Linked DNA regions of Minwuia thermotolerans. The protein of the gene in region 1 binds, or shares a complex with, the protein of each later gene. Links are inferred from orthologs where the notes say so. Each region holds a gene or a part of one and is shown on either strand. Other genes may lie near its edges.

Region 1 (9,228 bases):
CAGGGCCGAGCGCCGCACCGAAGGACTGGCCAAGGCAGTCGTGCACAAGGGCCGCGTCATCGGCGCCGGCATCGTCGGGCCCGGCGCCGGCGACCTGATCGGCATCTGGGCGCTGGCTGTGAAGAAGCGGATGAAGGTTGCCGATCTCGCCGGCTTCGTCGCCCCCTACCCCACAATGGGCGAAGTCACGAAACGCCTCGCCGGCAGCTACTACACACCGAAGCTGTTTTCGGACCGGACCCGCCGGATCGTACGGCTTCTCGCCCGCTTCGGCTGAGCCGTCCGGCCCCCCGGCGTGCGTCCGATTGACCCTCTTTGAAACGATTCCCGGCTGCTCACCTACCGCAAAGTAACGACCCCACACTTCGAACGATGGGGCGGACCACCGAGCGGTACAAGGAACAGCGTCATGAAGGAACTCCCCAGGGGCAAGGGCGGCGAGACCCACCAGAAGGCGAAGGGCGAACAGATGACCACCGCCCAGGGCGCGCCCGTTTCAGACGATCAGAACTGGCTCAAGGCCGGCGAACGCGGCCCCTCGCTGATGGAGGACCAGGTCGCCCGGGAGAAGATCTTCCACTTCGACCACGAGCGCATCCCCGAGCGCGTCGTCCACGCCCGGGGCTATGGCGTGCACGGCCATTTCGAACTGACCGAGCCGATCCCCGAACTATCGAAGGCCGACCTGTTCCAGCGCCGGGGCGAGAAGACGCCGGTCTTCGTGCGGTTCTCCACCGTCGCCGGCAGCAAGGGCTCCCCCGATCTCGCCCGCGACGTGCGCGGCTTCGCCACCAAGTTCTACACGAAGGAAGGCAACTGGGATCTGGTGGGCAACAACATCCCCGTCTTCTTCATTCAGGACGCCATCAAGTTCCCCGACCTGATCCACGCCGCCAAACCCGAACCGGATCGTGGCTTTCCGCAGGCGCAGACGGCGCACGACAATTTCTGGGACTTCATCTCGCTCAGTCCGGAGTCGATGCACATGGTCATGTGGATCATGTCGGACCGCACGATCCCACGCTCCTTCCGTTTCATGGAGGGGTTCGGCGTCCATACCTTCCGGCTGGTCAACGCCGAGGGGGAATCGCACTTCGTGAAGTTCCACTGGAAGCCGAAGCTGGGGCTTCAGTCAGTGGTCTGGAACGAGGCGCTGAAGATCAACGGCATGGACCCGGACTTCCACCGCCGCGACATGTGGGATTCGATCGACGCCGGCGACTATCCCGAGTGGGAGCTTGGCGTCCAGGTCTTCGACGAGGATTTCGCCGAACGCTTCGAGTTCGACGTTCTCGATTCGACGAAGATCATCCCCGAGGAGCAGGTGCCGGTCCGCACCATCGGACGGCTGGTGCTCGACAACAATGTCGAGAATTTCTTCGCCGAGACGGAGCAGGTCGCCTTCTGCACCCAGAACATTGTCCCCGGCATCGACTTCACCAACGATCCCCTGCTGCAGGGCCGCAACTTCTCCTATCTCGACACCCAGTTGAAGCGGCTGGGCAGCACCAATTTCACCCACCTGCCGATCAACGCGCCGAAATGCCCGGTCCGCCACTACCAGCAGGACGGCCACATGGCGATGCGCAACCCCACCGGCCGCGCCAACTACGAACCCAACAGCTGGGACGAGGAGAGCGGGCCGCGGGAAAATCCGAACAAGGGTTTCGAGAGCTATCCGGAGAATGTGGGCGGCCCGAAGGCGCGCGTCCGCTCCGAGACCTTCGCCGACTATTACAGCCAGGCGCGGCAGTTCTACGTCAGCCAGACTGCGGTCGAGCAGCGCCACATCGCCGACGCCCTGACCTTCGAACTCTCCAAGTGCGACCGCGGCGACATCCGCGAACGCATGGTCGGGCATCTCCAGAACATCGACGACGCCCTGGCGAAACAGGTCGCCGCCGGCCTGGGCATGGACGGCCTGCCCGAGAAGATCAAGCCGGCCCGGGAGCCGGTCACGGACCTGCCGCCCTCCGACGCGCTGTCGATTCTGAAGAACGGCCCGGCCAGCTTCGCCGGTCGCCGGCTCGGCCTCTACGTCTCCGACGGCGCCGACGCGGAACTCGTTGCCGCAATCCGCTCCGCGGCCGAGGCTGAGGGGACGAAGGTCGCCATCGTCGCGCCGCACATTTCGGGCGCGAAACTCTCCGACGGCACGGCGCTGGCGGCGGACGAGAAGATCGACGGCGGACCGTCAGTGGTCTTCGACGCCGTCGCGCTGGTCATGCCGTCCAACACCGCCGAACAGGTGAAGCAGGACAAGCCAACAGTCGACTTCGTCAGCGACGCCTTCGCCCACGCCAAGTTCATCGCCTATGGCGAGCAGGCCCGCCCCGTGCTCGAAGCGGCGATCGGACCCGAGCTGGACAGCGGCTGCATGAAGGTCGCCGACGCCGGCGACGCCCGCGCCTTCATCGAGAAATGCCGGGCGCTGCGATTCTGGGACCGGGAGGCCGACTACCTGCCCTGAACAGCCGCCGCCAACGGCCAGGAAAGGACTCGTCCGCACATGAAGAGGATTGTGGCCGCAGCCGCGGCGGCGCTCGTTCTCGCCGCCGTGGCCGCGTGCTTCGTCTACTGGGACACGGTCCGGTCCTGGCTGCCGCAGGAGGTTGCCGCCGTCCTCGGCGCCGAGACTGAGGATGGCGGCGGCGAGAGAGACCGGTCCGCCGTCGCGGTCCGTCTCGCTCCGGTGGAACTGGCGACCGCCCTCGACCGCTTCGAAACCAGCGCGGAAGTAACCGCCGCCGAAGCCGTCGAGATCACCTCCGAGGTCGCCGGGCGCGTCGAAACGGTGTTGGTGGAGGATGGCCAGCGTCTCGAGAAGGGCGCGCCCGTCATCCGCTTCGACGATGCCTCCGAACAGGCCGCCGTGAACGCCGCGCGCGCCGCCCTGGCCGAGGCGGAAGCGGCGCTCGGGCGCTCGCAGTTCCTGTTCGAGAAAGGAGTCGCGACCGAAGCGCGGCTGGAAACCGACCGGGCGGCCCGTTCGACGGCGCGCGCCGAGCTCGAAGCGGCCCAGGCCCGGCTGGAGGACCGCAGGGTCCGCGCGCCCTTCGCCGGCGAGGTGGGCTTCGTCGCCGTCGATGAGGGGGCTTATCTGAGCCCGGGCCAGGAGATCGTCAGACTGAAGACGACCGACGACCTGCGCCTGCGCTTCGACCTGCCGCTGGAGGTCGCCGAACAGGCCGCCGGGATCGGCGCTCTGCGCCTCGTCTCGGGCCCCGAGGGCTGCCGGCAGGCGCGGCTTCTCACCGTGTCGCCGCTCGGCGACCCGACCAGCCGCACGCGCCGTTTCGAGGCCGCGCTGCCCGACGGCTGCGACCTGACGCCCGGCGCCTTCATCACCGTCGCGGCGGTTACCGGGCGCTGCCCCGAGGCGGTCTTCGTGCCGCACAAGGCCGTCGAACGGCGGGGTTTCGAAAGCTTCGTCTTCCGCGCCGAGGAAACGGACGCGGGTCTGAAGGCGCGCCGGACGCTGGTGAAGACCGGTGTCCTGACCGGCCGAAGGATCGAGATCCGCGAGGGACTGGACGAAGGCGACCGGGTGGTCGCCGAGGGCCTGCAGAAGATCGAGGACGGGGCCGCCATCCGGCCCGCCGGGGAGGAGGCGCGGCGATGACCCTGTCCGAACGGGCCGTCCGCCGACCCGTGCTCGCGGTGGTTGCGGCGCTGCTGATCCTGGTCCTGGGGGTCACCGCGGCGCTGCGCCTGCCGGTCCGGGAATATCCCGATATCGATCCGCCCCAGGTATCGGTTTCCATCGTCTATCCGGGCGCATCGGCGGAGGTGGTCGAGCGCGACGTCACCCAGGTCGTCGAGGACAATCTCAACGGCATCGACGGCGTGGACCTGATCGATTCCACCTCGCGCGCAGGGTTCGCCCAGATCACGATCGCCTTCGAACTCTACCGCGATCTCGACGCCGCCGCCGCGGACGTGCGCGACAGGGTCTCTGCGGTGCGCGGCGAACTGCCCGACGAGGCGGAGGAAGCCATCATCCGCAAGGCCAGCGCCCAGGCCGACGCCATGATGTGGCTGACCCTGACCTCGTCGGAACGCGACCGCCGCGCCCTCACCGACTTCGCCATCCGCAATCTTGTCGACCGCCTGTCGATTCTGCGCGGCGTCAGCCAGGTGATCGTCGGCGGCGAGCGGCGCTACGCCATGCGCGTCTGGCTGGACCGCGAGCGGATGGCCGCCCGCGGCGTCACGGTGAGCGACGTCGCCACCGCGCTGCGCCGGGAGAACCTGGAAGCGCCCGCCGGCCGCATCGAGGCCGAAAGCCGCGAGTTCACCGTCCGCGTCGACACCCAGTTGCCGGACCGGGAAGCCTTCCGGGATCTCGTGCTGCGCGCAAACCCGGACGGCACAGTACGCCTGGGCGACGTCGCGGCGGTCGAGCTGGGGGCCGAGGACGACCGCTCTGCCGTCTTCCGCTCCGGCGAACCCGCCGTGGGCCTGGGGGTGGTGCGCCAGTCGGGCTCCAACACGCTGGCCGTCGCCGAACGGGTGCGGGCAGAGCTGGACGCGCTGGAGCCGCAGATCCCCGCCGACATCGACCTCGCGGTCTCCTACGACCAGTCCGCCTTCATCGAGGGATCGATCCGCGAGGTGGTGAAAACCCTGCTGATCACCATCGCTCTGGTGATCGCCGTGGTCTATCTCGCCCTGGGTTCCCTGCGCGGCACGCTGGTGCCGGCCTCGACCATCCCGGTTTCCGCCATCGGCGCCTTCGCGGTGATGTACGCCGCCGGCTTCACCATCAACACCCTGACCCTGCTGGCGCTGGTGCTGGCCATCGGCCTGGTCGTCGACGACGCCATCGTGGTGCTGGAGAACGTCACGCGGAAACGCGAAGAGGGCGAGCCCGCCCTGGCCGCGGGCGTCCGGGGCGCGAGCGAAGTCTTCATGGCCGTCGTCGCGACAACCACCGTGCTCGCCGCCGTGCTGCTGCCCATCGCGGCGCTGACCGGCTTTGTCGGGCGGCTGTTCACCGAATTCGCCATCACCTTGACGGCGGCGGTCGTGTTCTCCTCCTTCCTGGCGCTGACGCTGGGCGCCATGCTCGCCTCGCGCACGGTGCAGGCCGGCAGCCGCGGCAATGGCGGCAACCCGGTGACGCGGCTGTTCACCGGCGCGCTGGCCCGGGCGGAGAAGGGCTATGCCGGCCTCGCCCGGCGTCTGCTCGCGGCGCCGTGGCTGGTGGCCCTTATCGCGGTCGTGCTGGGCGCGTCGGGCTACCTGCTCTTCACCAGCCTGCCCGGCAAGCTGGCGCCGACGGAGGACCGCGGCGCCTTCCTCATCCCGGTCTCCGCACCCGAGGGGGCCACCCTGGCCGAGACGAAGGATGCCGTGGCGAAGATCGCTGCCATCCTGCAGCCGCACATGGGCGCGGACGGCCCGATCGCCGACACCATCTCCATCGTCGGCACGGGCAATCAGGGCCCGGCGCAGGTCACCGAAGCCTTCATCATCGCCAAGCTGAAACCCTGGGGCGAACGCGACATCAGCCAGCAGAACCTGGTTGCCGAGGTCACCGGCCCGATCCTGGCGCTGCCCGACGCCGAGGCCGTGCCGATCAGCCCCGCGTCCCTGACGCCGGAAGGCTTCGGCAAGCCGATCCAGTTCGTCATCCAGGGCCCCGGCTACGCGGAAGCCTATCGCTGGGCGCGGATGGTGGCCGCGAACGCCCGCGAAAGCGGACTGGTCCGGAATCTGGAGGTCGAGTTCAGCCGCCGCAGCCCCGAGATCGCGCTCGCCGTGGACCGCCGGCTGGCCGCGGACCTGGGGCTTTCGGCAGCCCGCATCGGCGAGGCGCTGCGCATCTTTCTGGGCGGCGACGACATCACCGAATTCTACCGCGACGGCGAAACCTATCAGGTCATGGTCCGCGGACGGGACGCCGACCGGAGGAACCGCGGCGACATCGGCGCCCTGCAGGTCCGCAACGCCGAAGGCGAAATGGTGCCGCTCGCCGCCGTGATCGCGACCGAAACCATCGGCAGCGCCACCAGCTACCGGCGGATCGACCGGCGGCCCTCGGTCGTCCTCTCCGCCGTCCCGGCCGAAGGCGCCGATCTGGCGCGCATCCTGGCGGAACTCGACCGGATTGCCGCCGAGCGGCTGCCGCCCGAAGCCGGCACCGCCTATCTCGGGCTTTCGCGCGACTTCGCCGAATCCAGCGCCGGGGTCATGGCCGTCTTCGCCATGGCGCTGGTGGTGGTCTATCTGGTGCTGGCGGCCCTGTTCTCGGGCTTCCACTATCCGCTGACCGTCATGCTGGCGGTGCCGCTGGCGCTGACCGCGGCGCTGGCGGCGCTCTGGGCCGGCGGCTTCAGCCTCAACATCTTCAGCCAGATCGGCTTGCTGCTCGCCATCGGCCTGCTGGCCAAGAACGCTATCCTCGTCGTCGACTTCGCCAACCGCCGCCGCAAGGACGGCGATGACTTGGAGACCGCGACCCTGGACGCCGCGCGCACGCGCTTCCGCCCGGTGGTGATGACCTCGATCGCGACGCTGTTCGGCGCCCTCCCGCTGGCGCTGGCGACCGGCCCGGGCGCCGAGAGCCGATCTGTCATCGGCATCACCGTGATGGCGGGCGTCGCAGGGGCGACACTGATCACGCTGCTGATCGTGCCCGGCCTCTACAGGCTGATCGCGCCCTGGAGCGGCGCCCCGGGCGCCACCAGCCGCCGCGTCGACCGCGAACTGGCCGAAAGCGGCGGCGACGGACCACCGGAACAGGCCGGATGACGGGAGCCCTCGATGCGGCTCCGCCGGCCCGACCTTGCCTTGAAGGTCCAGAAGCGCGAAGGTGTTCCGGAAAAGAAATAATGGTCGGAGCGGGATTACCGCGCGCAAGCTCGACGGTCCCATCACGATTCACGCCTCCGCGTCCCGACGCTGCGGCGTCGCGATCCGGGCAGGGAGATGAACGAAAAGACAGGCGACAGTTTCGCTGTGGTCGCCCTTGGCGGTTCCGCGGGGGCCCTTGCGGCCTATCAGGCGTTTTTCAGGGCGCTCGACGAGAAGATCGGCGAAGACGGGACGGCGGATATCGCCTTTCTGGTCATCCCCCATCTCTCGCCCGACCACGAAAGCATGATGGCGGAAATCCTGCAGTCGGCGACGCGGCTGCCGGTGCGGTCGATCACCGGGGAAACGGCGATCCGGGCCGGGCATGTCCATGTCCTGCTGCCCGGACAGACCCTGGACGTGCGCGACGGCCGCCTGCTGCCGAAGGACCGGGCCGCCGGCGCGGCGCACCATCCGGTGGACGACATCTTCACCGCCCTGGCGCAGGACGTGGGCGCGCGGACCATCGCCGCGGTCCTGTCCGGCACCGGCGCCAACGGCTCGGCTGGCCTCGCCGCAGTGCGCGAGCACAACGGACTCGTGCTGGCGCAGACCCCGGAGTCGGCCGAGTTCCCGGAGATGCCGCAGAACGCGATCCAGACCGGTCTGGTCGACGCGATCCGCGCCCCGGCGGAGATGGCCGGCCTGATCGTCCGCTACGCCGCCAACGGCCACGGGGGCCGGGACGATATCGCCCTGCGCGACCACGATGCGGCCGGCGACAATTCCGACGACCTTTCGTCCGACGGCCAACGGCGGCTGGGCGCGGTCATCAACGCCATCCGGTCGGAAACCGGGCTGGATTTCACGCCCTACAAGAACGGGACCCTGCAACGGCGCATCGAACGACGGCTGCAGTTGAGCGGCGGCGCGTTCGAGGACTACGTGGCCCGGCTCGACGGCGATCCGGAGGAGGTCCGTGCGCTGGCCAACGACCTGCTGATCTCGGTGACGGGCTTCTTCCGCGATCCCCCGGCCTGGGACATGCTGCTGGAACGGGCGATCCGCCCGATCGTTCAGTCCGAACAGGGCGACGTGGTGCGCGCCTGGGTGGCCGGCTGCGCCTCGGGCGAGGAAGCCTATACGCTGGCGATCCTGCTGCGCGAGGAAATGGAGGCGCAGCGCCGCCATGGCCGGGTCGAAGTCTTCGCCACCGACATCTCCGAGGCCGCGGTGGCGCGCGCGCGCCAGGGCGTCTACCCGGCCGCCGCCGTACAGGCGTTGAGCGAGAAGCGCCAGCACAGGTATTTCCAACGCGAGGGCGACACCGTGCGGGTGCGCCCGGAACTGCGCGAAAGCGTGGTCTTCGCGGCCCAGAACCTGTTGCAGGATCCGCCCTTCGCCAGGATGGACCTGGTGGTCTGCCGCAACGTGCTGATCTATCTGCGCCCCGAGTTCCAGCGCCGGCTCATCCGCCTGTTCCATTTCTCGCTGCGCCCCGGCGGATACCTCTTCCTGGGCAACGTCGAATCCATTTCCGGCGAGACCGGCCTGTTCGAGGCGATCGACACGGACTCGCGGCTCTACGCGCGGACCGAACCCGCGCACGCCAGCGCCGTGCCGTTTCCCGTGGCCGGAGATCAGGGCGGCGGCAGCAGTGCCACGCCCGCCGCCAGAACCCGGCCGGGCGCAGCGCCGCGCGCGACGGAGCTGACGCTGAAGGCGCTCGCCGACCGCCACGCGCCGCCGTCGGTGCTGATCGATCAGGACTATGAGGTGCTCTACTTCCACGGCGGCGTCGAACGCTATCTCAAGCCGCAGGCGGGCGAGCCCAGCCGCAACCTGCTGCTGCTGCTGCGCGACGGCATGTCGACGCGGCTGCGCAGCGCCGTCGAGCAGGCCCGGGCAAGCGGCGCCGTCCATGTCGAGCCGGCCCAGGCCTCGACGCCCGCCGGCACGATGCCGATCCATATCGAAGTGGCGCCGCTGACCGCCCGGGGCGCCGAGAACCGCTGGCTGGTGAGTTTCGTCGAAAGACCGGAGGCCAGGGCGGCCACCGGCGCGGAAACGGCGCGTTCGGATACCCGCGAACGGGAACTGGAGGAGGAGATCCGGCTGCTGCAGCGGGAACTGGACGCCTGCTCCGCCGAGGCGGGCCGGGCCCAGGAGGACCTGAAGTCCTACAACGAAGAAATCATGTCGATGAACGAGGAGCTTCGGGCCACCAACGAGGAGCTCGAAACCTCCAAGGAGGAACTGCAGTCGCTCAACGAGGAGCTCAACGCGGTCAACAACCAGCTTCGCTCCAAGGTCGAGGCCCTGCGGGAACGCACCAGCGATCTCGACAACCTGTTGAACAGCACCGACGTGCAGACGCTGTTTCTCGATACCGGACTCGCTGTCCGCTGGTTCTCCCCCGGCATGGAAGCG
Region 2 (9,231 bases), on another replicon or contig:
GAACCGGCATTTAAGGGCTGTTCCGCACCCGCGTGAAACAGGCTAACGTCCGCGCCATGAAAGTGATCGTCTGCGGCGCGGGTCAGGTCGGCTCCAACATCGCCCGCCATCTGGCGGAAGAACAGAACGACGTGACCATCATCGACCAGTCGCCCGAACTGATCCGGAGGATCAGTGAGGCCTACGACGTGCGCGGCCTGGTGGGATTCGCCTCCCACCCGGACATGCTCGACCGCGCCGGCGCGGCGGACGCTGAGATGCTGATCGCCGTGACCTTCGCCGACGAGGTCAACATGGTCGCCTGCCAGGTGGCCCATTCGATCTTCAACGTGCCGACAAAGATCGCCCGCATCCGGGCGCAGAACTATCTCCGGCCGTCGTTCAGCCATCTGTTCACGCGCGAACACATGCCGATCGACGCCATCATCTCGCCAGAAGTGGAGGTGGCCCACGCGGTCAACCGCGCGCTGCACATGCCCGGCGCCTTCGACATGCTGCCGTTCGCGGACGACAGGGTGCGCATGATCGGCGTGCGCATCGAGGATGACTGCCCGATCGCCCATCAGCCGCTGCGGCAGCTCACGGAACTCTTCCCGAATCTCAACATCATCGTCACCGGCATCAACCGCGGCGAGAAGCTGTTCGTGCCGTCGCCGACCGACCAGATGCTGCCTGGCGACGACGTCTATTTCGTGGTCGACACCCAGCATGCGCGCCGCGCCATGCCGCTGTTCGGTCACGAGGAGCACGACGCCCACCGCATCGTCATCGTGGGCGGCGGCAATATCGGGCTGGTGCTGGGGCGCGATCTGGAGCAGGAGAAGGACCGGGTCAACCTGAAGGTGATCGAATCGGACCGCAGCCGGGCGGAGTTCGTGGCGGATCGCCTCGAAAGCGCTGTTGTGCTCTGCGGCGACGCCCTGGACGCCGAGCTCCTCGAAGAAGCCAACATTTCCAACGCCCACGCGATCGTGGCGCTGACGAACGACGACGAGACCAACATCCTGGTCTCACTGATGGCCAAGCAGCTCGGCTGCGAGAAGGCGATCGCCCTGGTCAACAACAAGGCCTACGAGGCGCTGGTCGGCTCGCTCGGCATCGACGTGGCCGTCAACCCGCGCGCCACCACCGTCTCGTCGATCCTGCAGCACGTCCGCCGTGGCCGGATCCGGCGTATTTACTCGATCCGCGACGGCGCCGCCGAGGTGATGGAGGCCGAGGCGCTGGAAACCTCGCTGCTGATCGGCAAGCCGCTGCGGGAAGTGGAGCTGCCGGCAGGCGTCATCGTCGGCGCGATCGTACGCGGCCCCCAGGTGCTCAAGCCGCGGGGCTCTATGGTGATCCAGCGCAAGGACCGGGTGATCCTGTTCGCGCTTCGCGAGAGCGTGAAGAAGCTGGAGAGCATGCTGTCTGCGGGCCTGCGGTTCTTCTGATGCCCGGGGCCTGAGCCATGGCGCTGACCGCGGTGCTGTCGGTTCTCGGCTGGTCGATGGTCATCTTCGCCCTGACCATGATCTTCCCGATCGGTATCGCCCTGTTCCATGGGGAGGTCGGCACCTGGCCGGTCTTTCTCACCACCATCCTGATCACGGGCATGTTCGGCGGCGCGCTGACCCTCGCCTCGCTCGGCGGCAGACAGCGCGCAGCGGGGCGGCGGGAAGCATTTCTGCTGGCCTGCCTCATCTGGACCGTGCTGCCCATGTTCGGCGCGATTCCCTTCGCCAACCTGGTTGGGCCGCTGGACGGCTATCTGGAGGCGATGTCGGGCCTGACCACGACGGGCTACAGCGTCTTCGCCACGCCGGAGCTGCTGCCGCGTTCGATGCTGTTCTGGCGCGCCGAACTGCAGTGGATCGGCGGTCTGGCGACGATAATGCTGGCGGTCGTGCTGCTGGGCCTGTTCGGTCTGGGCGGTCTGGCGGTCTACCGCAGCGCCATCCCCTCAGGCGATGCGAACACCCTGGTCGCGCGGCTGAAGGACACCCTGTCGGCGGTCTGGTGGGTCTACGTCATCATCACCCTGGCCTGCGCGGTCCTGCTGTGGGTTTCCGGCGTCCAGGCCTTTCATGCCGTCTGCTACGCCATGTCCACCGTCTCTACCGGCGGGTTCACCACCAGCACGAACGGCGTCGCAGGCCTGTCATCCTTCGCGCAGGGCGTCCTGGTCGTCTTCATGCTCGGCTCGGCGCTGAACTTCACCCTGCACTGGGCGGCGTTCCACGGCCGCTTCAGGGTCTACCGCGAGGATCCGGAGATCCGCGCCTTCGGACGGCTGTGCGGCATCTCCGCACTGATGGCGGGTCTCATCATCTGGGGCATGACGGAACTGGATCTCGCCAGCAGCCTTGGCCAGGCAATCTTCGCAGTGGCCGCGGTCGCCTCGACCACCGGCTTCTTCGGTCTGGAGACCGATCAGGGCATCATCACGGGCTCCTGGCCGACGCCGCTGTCGATCCTGTTGCTGATGATCATGATGGTGGGGGGCGCTGCAGGCTCGACCGCCGGCGGTTTCAAGCTGATGCGCTTCGCGCTGCTGATTCGCCAGGGCGGGGCGGAACTCACACGGCTGTCCTATCCCAATGCGGTCACCATCGTGACCTATGGCGGCTACTGGGTGGAGCCGCCGGTGCTGCGCGCCACATGGAACTTCCTGATGCTGTTCATGCTCTCGGTGGCCATCCTGGCGGTGGTGATCGATCTGGATGGCCATGACCTGGCGACGGCGCTGGCCCTGGCCGTCGGCGCGCTCAGCAACGCTGGCCCCGCCGCCACCTATGTCACTGTCGAAGCGGTGGCCATCGGCGAACTCGATCCGGTGTCGAAAATCGCTATCATTGCGGGCATGCTGGCCGGCCGGCTGGAACTGCTCGCGCTGCTCGGCCTGTTTTCCCCCTCGTTCTGGGGGCGCTGAAATCGATGGATTGCTGACTTGACCAGAATTGCCTTCGTCAACGGCCAGTACGTGCCGCACCAGTCCGCCGCCGTCCACGTGGAGGACCGGGGCTACCAGTTTTCCGACGGCGTCTACGAGGTCATCCCCATCGTCGACGGCCGGCAGATCGATGGCGTTGGCCATGTCGAGCGGCTGGCGCGCAGCCTTCGCGAACTGCGCATCGACCGGCCGATGTCCGATCGGGCGCTGAACCTGGTCATCGAGGAGGTGGTGCGCCGCAACCGCGTGCGCGACGGCTTCGTCTATATCCAGGTCACCCGCGGCGTCGCGGCGCGCGACCACGGTTTTCCCCGGGACGCCCAGCCAGCTGTCGTCATCTATGCCCGGCCCAAGGCCGCCGATGCCCGGCGCAAGGCCGCCGCCGAGGGCGTGGCCGTGATCACGGTGCCGGACCAGCGCTGGACCCGGCGGGACATCAAGACCGTGTCGCTGCTGCCGAATTGCCTGGCCAAGCAGTCCGCACGTGAGGCCGGCGCCTACGAGGCCTTCATGGTCGACGGTGACGGCATGATCACGGAAGGCAGTTCGACCAACGCCTGGATCGTCGACCAGTCGGGCCGCCTGGTTACCCGGCCGGCCTCCAGCGACATCCTGAACGGGATCACCCGGCTGGCGCTGATGAAGCTGGCCCGGGAAACGGATATCGAGATCGAGGAACGGCCCTTCTCCGTCGAGGAACTGAAGACCGCGCGGGAGGTCTTTCTCACCAGCGCCAGCGGCATGGCGCTGCCCGTGGTCCGCGTTGACGACCGCGAGATCGGCAACGGCCGTCCCGGCAGTGTGTCCTCGCGCGTGGTTGACATGTTCGAACGCTATGTGGCTGGATCGGACACGGAAGCGGCGGCTGGCATGACAGTAGCGTGACATCGCGTACCAATGTCGCGACCAGCGCGTTTCGACTTGCTCGGAAACGCGCCGCTCCCCAGATATCCAGTTGTGGGAGTAGAAAATCTGAATACATATCGGCTTCGTATCCGGGCCGAAGGCAAATCACCGTCGGCGCGTTTCTGCCGGCGCAAGAACAATAGGAACGACGCACATGGCAAGCGAACGTCCACAGAACGTGCAGGACGTCTTCCTCAACCACGTTCGAAAGAACAAGATTCCGCTGACCATCTTCCTGGTGAACGGCGTGAAGCTGCAAGGGATCATCACCTGGTTCGACAATTTCTGCGTCCTGCTGCGGCGCGACGCTCACGTGCAGCTGGTCTACAAGCACGCCATCTCGACGGTGATGCCGGCCCATCCGATCGACCTGTTCGAGGGTGTGCCGGGACAGCCGGACTGACCGCGCTCTCCGGCGGGCGCCGGCTATGAGCGCACCCGAAAATGCCGTCGGTGCGCGCACGATGCTGATCGTCCCCTGGACGCCTGCCGACGCGACGCGCGAATCCGAGGCGATGCTGGCGGAGGCCGTGGGCCTCTGCCGGGCCATAGGGCTCGATATCCGCCACAGCGAGACGATCCGCCTCGATCGGCCGAGACCGGCCACGCTGATCGGCGTCGGCAAGATCGAGGAACTGGCTGCTCTGGTTCAGGCCGAGGATCTGGAACTCGCCGTCTTCGACGCCGCGCTCAGCCCCACGCAGCAACGCAATCTGGAACGCGATCTGAAGGTCAAGGTGATCGACCGCACCGGCCTGATCCTCGAGATCTTCGGGGAGCGGGCGCGGACCCGGGAAGGCCGGCTGCAGGTGGAACTCGCGCATCTCCAGTACCAGCGCAGCCGCCTGGTGCGTTCATGGACCCATCTGGAGCGTCAGCGCGGCGGCGCGGGCTTCATGGGCGGTCCCGGCGAGCGGCAGATCGAGATCGACCGGCGCCTGATCGACGAACGCATCGTCCGCCTGAAGCAGGATCTGGAAAAGGTGCGCCGCACCCGCGAACTGCACCGCAAGCCGCGCCGTGCGGTGCCCTATCCGGTGGTCGCGCTGGTCGGCTACACCAATGCCGGCAAGTCGACGCTGTTCAACCGCCTGAGCGGCGCCGACGTGTTCGCCCGGGATCTGCTGTTCGCGACGCTCGATCCGACCATGCGCTCGGTCCAGCTCGCCGACGGCCGTCCGGTGATCCTCTCGGATACGGTGGGATTCGTGGCCGATCTGCCGACGCAGCTCGTCGCCGCCTTCCGGGCGACTCTGGAGGAAGTCACCGAGGCCGACCTGATCCTGCATGTGCGCGATGCCGCGCAACCCGATTCGGAAGCGCAGGCGGCCGACGTGCACGGCATCCTGAAGACGCTGGGCATCGAGGTCGCGGACAATCCGAATCTGATCGAAGTCTGGAACAAGGCGGATCTGCTCGGGCCCGACGAACGGGCGCATCTCCGCGCCGAGGCCGCGGCGCTGCCTCATCCTGGCGTGCTCATTTCCGCCGTGACGGGGGAGGGGATGGAAGACCTCGCCGCGGAGATCGCCCGGCGGATCGCCCGAGACAGGGTCGAGATCAGCGACGTGGTCGACGCAACCGACGGGCGGGCGCTGGCCTGGCTCTACAGTCATGGCGAAGTGGTCGCGCGGGAGGATGCGGACGACGGTGTTCACGTCACGGTGCGGCTGTCCCCGGCCGATGCCGGCCGCTGGGCCAAGGGCCGGCTGCCGCGTGCCGCCGAGTGAAGGCGCCTTCTGCTAGTGAAGGGTGACGACGGCGTCGCAGTGGTTCAGGGCCACGGGTTTTATCAGTTCGCCGCCGGCGATGCGGACGGAATGCAGCGGCCCCTCGATCTCCGCTTCCCAGAATTCCAGGAACTGCCGTATCCGCGGATAGTCGGGCGCGAGGTCCATGGTCTGCCAGACGAACGTCTGGAGCAGTCCAGGGTGATCGGGCATGTGATAGAGGATTTCGGCGGTGGTCAGCCGGTAACCGGCAAGCTGCATCTCCATGTTCGTCATGGGCAATCTCCTCGATTTCCGATGGCATCGATCTCCATGGTGAGACGAGTTCTCCCATAGAGGCAATAAAAACATCGTTAAATCAATGTGTTAGCAACAGTGTTTCGTGAGTGCTGCCGAGCTGGCGGTGCGGGCTCGATGAAAACTCCGGAATTTTGCGCCGGTCGAGTTGACAGAAGGCTGCGCGGTGGTTATCTCCCGCTCACCTGTCGGCTAGCACTCGAGTAGAGTGAGTGCTAACGGAGGGAATACCAGATAATCCTACCTATGGAGGGTACCAGATGGGCTTTCGGCCTTTGCACGATCGCGTGCTCGTCCGTCGCGTCGAGTCGGAGGAGAAGACCGCGGGCGGCATCATCATTCCCGAGAACGCCAAGGAGAAGCCGAGCGAGGGCGAAATCGTCGCCGCCGGTCCGGGCGCGCGCAACGACCGGGGCGAGACCGTCGCCATGGACGTCAAGGCGGGCGACCGGATCCTGTTCGGCAAGTGGTCGGGCACCGAGGTCAAGATCGATGGCGAGGATCTCCTGATCATGAAGGAATCCGACATCCTCGGCGTGATCGAAGGTTCTGCGCAGGCGAAGGCGGCCTGAGCACCGGGATCGCCCGATCCGTGAAATGAAGCGCAGGCCGGACCCGCTGCCGGCCGCGAGCTGTATGGGAGATTGACGAAATATGTCCGTGAAAGACGTGAAATTTGGCATCGACGCCCGCACCAAGATGGCGAAGGGCGTCGAGACCCTGGCCGACGCCGTCAAGGTGACCCTGGGCCCCAAGGGCCGTAATGTGGTCATCGAGAAGTCGTTCGGCGCGCCGCGCATCACCAAGGACGGCGTCACCGTCGCCAAGGAGATCGAACTCAAGGACAAGTTCGAGAACATGGGCGCGCAGATGGTCCGCGAGGTCGCCTCGAGGACCAATGATGAAGCCGGCGACGGCACCACCACCGCTACCGTTCTGGCCGCCTCGATCATGCGCGAAGGCCTGAAGTCGGTTGCTGCCGGCATGAACCCGATGGACCTCAAGCGCGGCATCGACCTGGCCGTCGAGAAGGTCGTGGCCGATCTCAAGAAGCGCTCGACCGACATCACCACCAATTCGCAGGTGGCTCAGGTCGGCACGATCTCCGCCAACGGCGAGACCGACATCGGCGACAAGATCGCCGAGGCGATGGAGAAGGTCGGCAAGGAAGGCGTCATCACCGTCGAGGAGTCCAAGGGTCTGGAGACCGAGCTGGACGTCGTCGAGGGCATGCAGTTCGACCGCGGCTATCTCTCGCCGTACTTCGTGACCAACGCCGAGAAGATGGTTGCCGAGCTCGAGAAGCCCTACATCCTGCTGCACGAGAAGAAGCTGTCCAATCTGCAGCCCATGCTGCCGATTCTGGAGGCTGTCGTTCAGTCCCAGCGTCCGCTGCTGATCATCGCCGAGGACGTCGAGGGCGAGGCCCTGGCGACCCTGGTGGTGAACAAGCTGCGTGGCGGCCTGAAGATCGCCGCCGTCAAGGCGCCGGGCTTCGGCGATCGCCGCAAGGCCATGCTGGAGGACATCGCCATCCTGACGGGCGGCGAGGTGATCTCCGAAGATCTGGGCATCAAGCTGGAGAGCGTCACGCTCGACATGCTGGGCCAGGCCGAGCGCGTCACCATCAACAAGGAAGAAACCACCATCGTTGATGGCTCGGGCGAGAAGGAGAATATCCAGGCTCGCTGCGGCCAGATCCGCAAGCAGATCGACGACACCACCTCCGACTACGACCGCGAGAAGCTGCAGGAGCGGCTGGCCAAGCTGGCCGGCGGCGTTGCGGTGATCAAGGTCGGCGGCGCTTCCGAGATCGAGGTGAAGGAGAAGAAGGACCGCGTCGACGACGCCCTCCACTCCACCCGCGCCGCGGTCGAGGAAGGCATCGTTCCGGGCGGCGGCACCGCGCTGCTCTACGCCACGCGGGCGCTTGAAGGCCTCAAGGGCGCCAACAACGACCAGACCGTGGGCGTCGAGATCGTCCGCCGCGCCCTGCAGGCGCCGGCGCGTCAGATCGCCGAGAACGCCGGTGTCGACGGCGCCGTCGTGGCCGGCAAGCTGCTGGACCAGAAGGACGCCAACTACGGCTTCAACGCCGCGACCGAGAAGTACGAGAACCTGGTCAAGGCCGGTGTCATCGATCCGACCAAGGTGGTTCGCACCGCGCTGCAGGACGCCGCGTCCGTGGCCGGCCTGCTGATCACCACCGAGGCCATGGTCGCCGACCGGCCGGACGACAACAAGTCCTCCGGCGGCGGCATGCCCGACATGGGCGGCATGGGCGGCATGGGCGGCATGATGTAACCGGACGGCAAATCCGTCCGGGCGTCATCGCCCGAATGGCTCGAAGGGGAGGCCGCGTTCCGCAAGGGACGCGGCCTTTCCGCGTTTCGGCCCAGTGAATTGATCCGCCGGCGCCCGTTCTCGCGTATCCTGCCGGCAACGGAACAACCGGAGGATCTGGGCATGTGCATCCGCCTTCACGCCCTCGTGCTGGCGCTCTGTCTCGCCTGGCCGGCGCTGGCCGCGCCCGCCGACGAGATCCGGGCCGTCATCGAGGATCAGATCGCCGCCTTTCGCGCGGGAGACGGCGACCGCGCCTTCGCCCACGCCTCGCCGGCCATACAGGCGAAGTTCGGGTCGCCGGCGAACTTCATGGAAATGGTGCGGACCGGCTATCCGCAGGTCTACCGCCCGCGCGACATGCAGTTCCAGGCGGTCGAGGCGTTCGAGCATGTCACCGTCCAGGAAGTGTTCTTCTTCGGTCAGGACGGCTCGGCGGTCGTGGCGCGGTACTTCATGGAGATGAACGAGGCCGGCGCATGGAAGATCGCTGGGGTCGAGCTGCGGCAGGCGCCCGAACTCGGCGTCTGAATGTTGGTTGCCGCGTTTCAGGCGTCCACGGGCTCGATCAGATCGGCGTCGTCGTTGTGCACATTGCCCACCCGGGCAGAGACACGATAGGCCGTCACACCATCATTGGGCTTGGCCAGATCGAGCAACGCGTCCCGGCCGGCGTCCGGATCCAGCCAGGCGTCGTGGTCCGCGGCGTCGAGGATGACAGGCATGCGATGATGGATTTCGGCGATTCCGGGTGCGGCGTCCGTCGTCAGGATGGTGTAGCTGTCGATCGTGCCCTTCTCGGGACGCTCCCAGCGTTCCCACAGCCCTGCGAAGGCGAAGGGCGACCGGTCCGCCATGACGATGCGCCAGGGTTGCTTGCCGCTTTCCAGCTTCTGCCATTCGTAGAAGCCGTCCGCGGGCACGAGGCAGCGGCGTCGGGCGAAGGCTGCCCGGAAGGCGGGTTTCTCCGCGACGGTCTCCGAACGCGCGTTGATCATGCGGGCGGCCCCCGACATGTCCTTC

What was found.
Region 2: the proteins of CWC60_RS09785 (region 1) and hfq are in contact, whole or in part, in a crystal structure (PDB 3VU3), measured with the Escherichia coli proteins. The link is inferred for Minwuia thermotolerans from one-to-one orthologs.

The regions. Positions count from the first base shown.
Region 1 is NZ_PIGG01000031.1:402,675-411,902, forward strand. Bases 26-2,939 are described here. They hold CWC60_RS09785 (catalase), read left to right. Parts: upstream 26-409; coding sequence 410-2,470; downstream 2,471-2,939. Other genes in these bases: CWC60_RS09780 (dihydrolipoyl dehydrogenase family protein), read left to right, coding at 26-277; CWC60_RS09790 (efflux RND transporter periplasmic adaptor subunit), read left to right, coding at 2,510-2,939. Also shown: more of CWC60_RS09780, read left to right, coding at 1-25; more of CWC60_RS09790, read left to right, coding at 2,940-3,622; CWC60_RS09795 (efflux RND transporter permease subunit), read left to right, coding at 3,619-6,756; CWC60_RS09800 (CheR family methyltransferase), read left to right, coding at 6,934-9,228.
Region 2 is NZ_PIGG01000010.1:183,338-192,568, reverse strand. What follows is about bases 2,700-5,616. They hold hfq (RNA chaperone Hfq), read left to right. Parts: upstream 2,700-3,992; coding sequence 3,993-4,241; downstream 4,242-5,616. Other genes in these bases: CWC60_RS02035 (usg protein), read right to left, coding at 5,581-5,616; hflX (GTPase HflX), read left to right, coding at 4,267-5,568; CWC60_RS02050 (D-amino-acid transaminase), read left to right, coding at 2,930-3,817; CWC60_RS02055 (TrkH family potassium uptake protein), read left to right, coding at 2,700-2,911. In the rest of the region: nitrogen assimilation response regulator NtrX, read left to right, coding at 1-2; Trk system potassium transporter TrkA, read left to right, coding at 57-1,433; more of CWC60_RS02055, read left to right, coding at 1,451-2,699; more of CWC60_RS02035, read right to left, coding at 5,617-5,844; co-chaperone GroES, read left to right, coding at 6,126-6,437; groL (chaperonin GroEL), read left to right, coding at 6,520-8,169; CWC60_RS02020 (DUF4864 domain-containing protein), read left to right, coding at 8,332-8,739; CWC60_RS02015 (SOS response-associated peptidase), read right to left, coding at 8,757-9,231. UniProt on the Escherichia coli protein: RNA chaperone that binds small regulatory RNA (sRNAs) and mRNAs to facilitate mRNA translational regulation in response to envelope stress, environmental stress and changes in metabolite concentrations.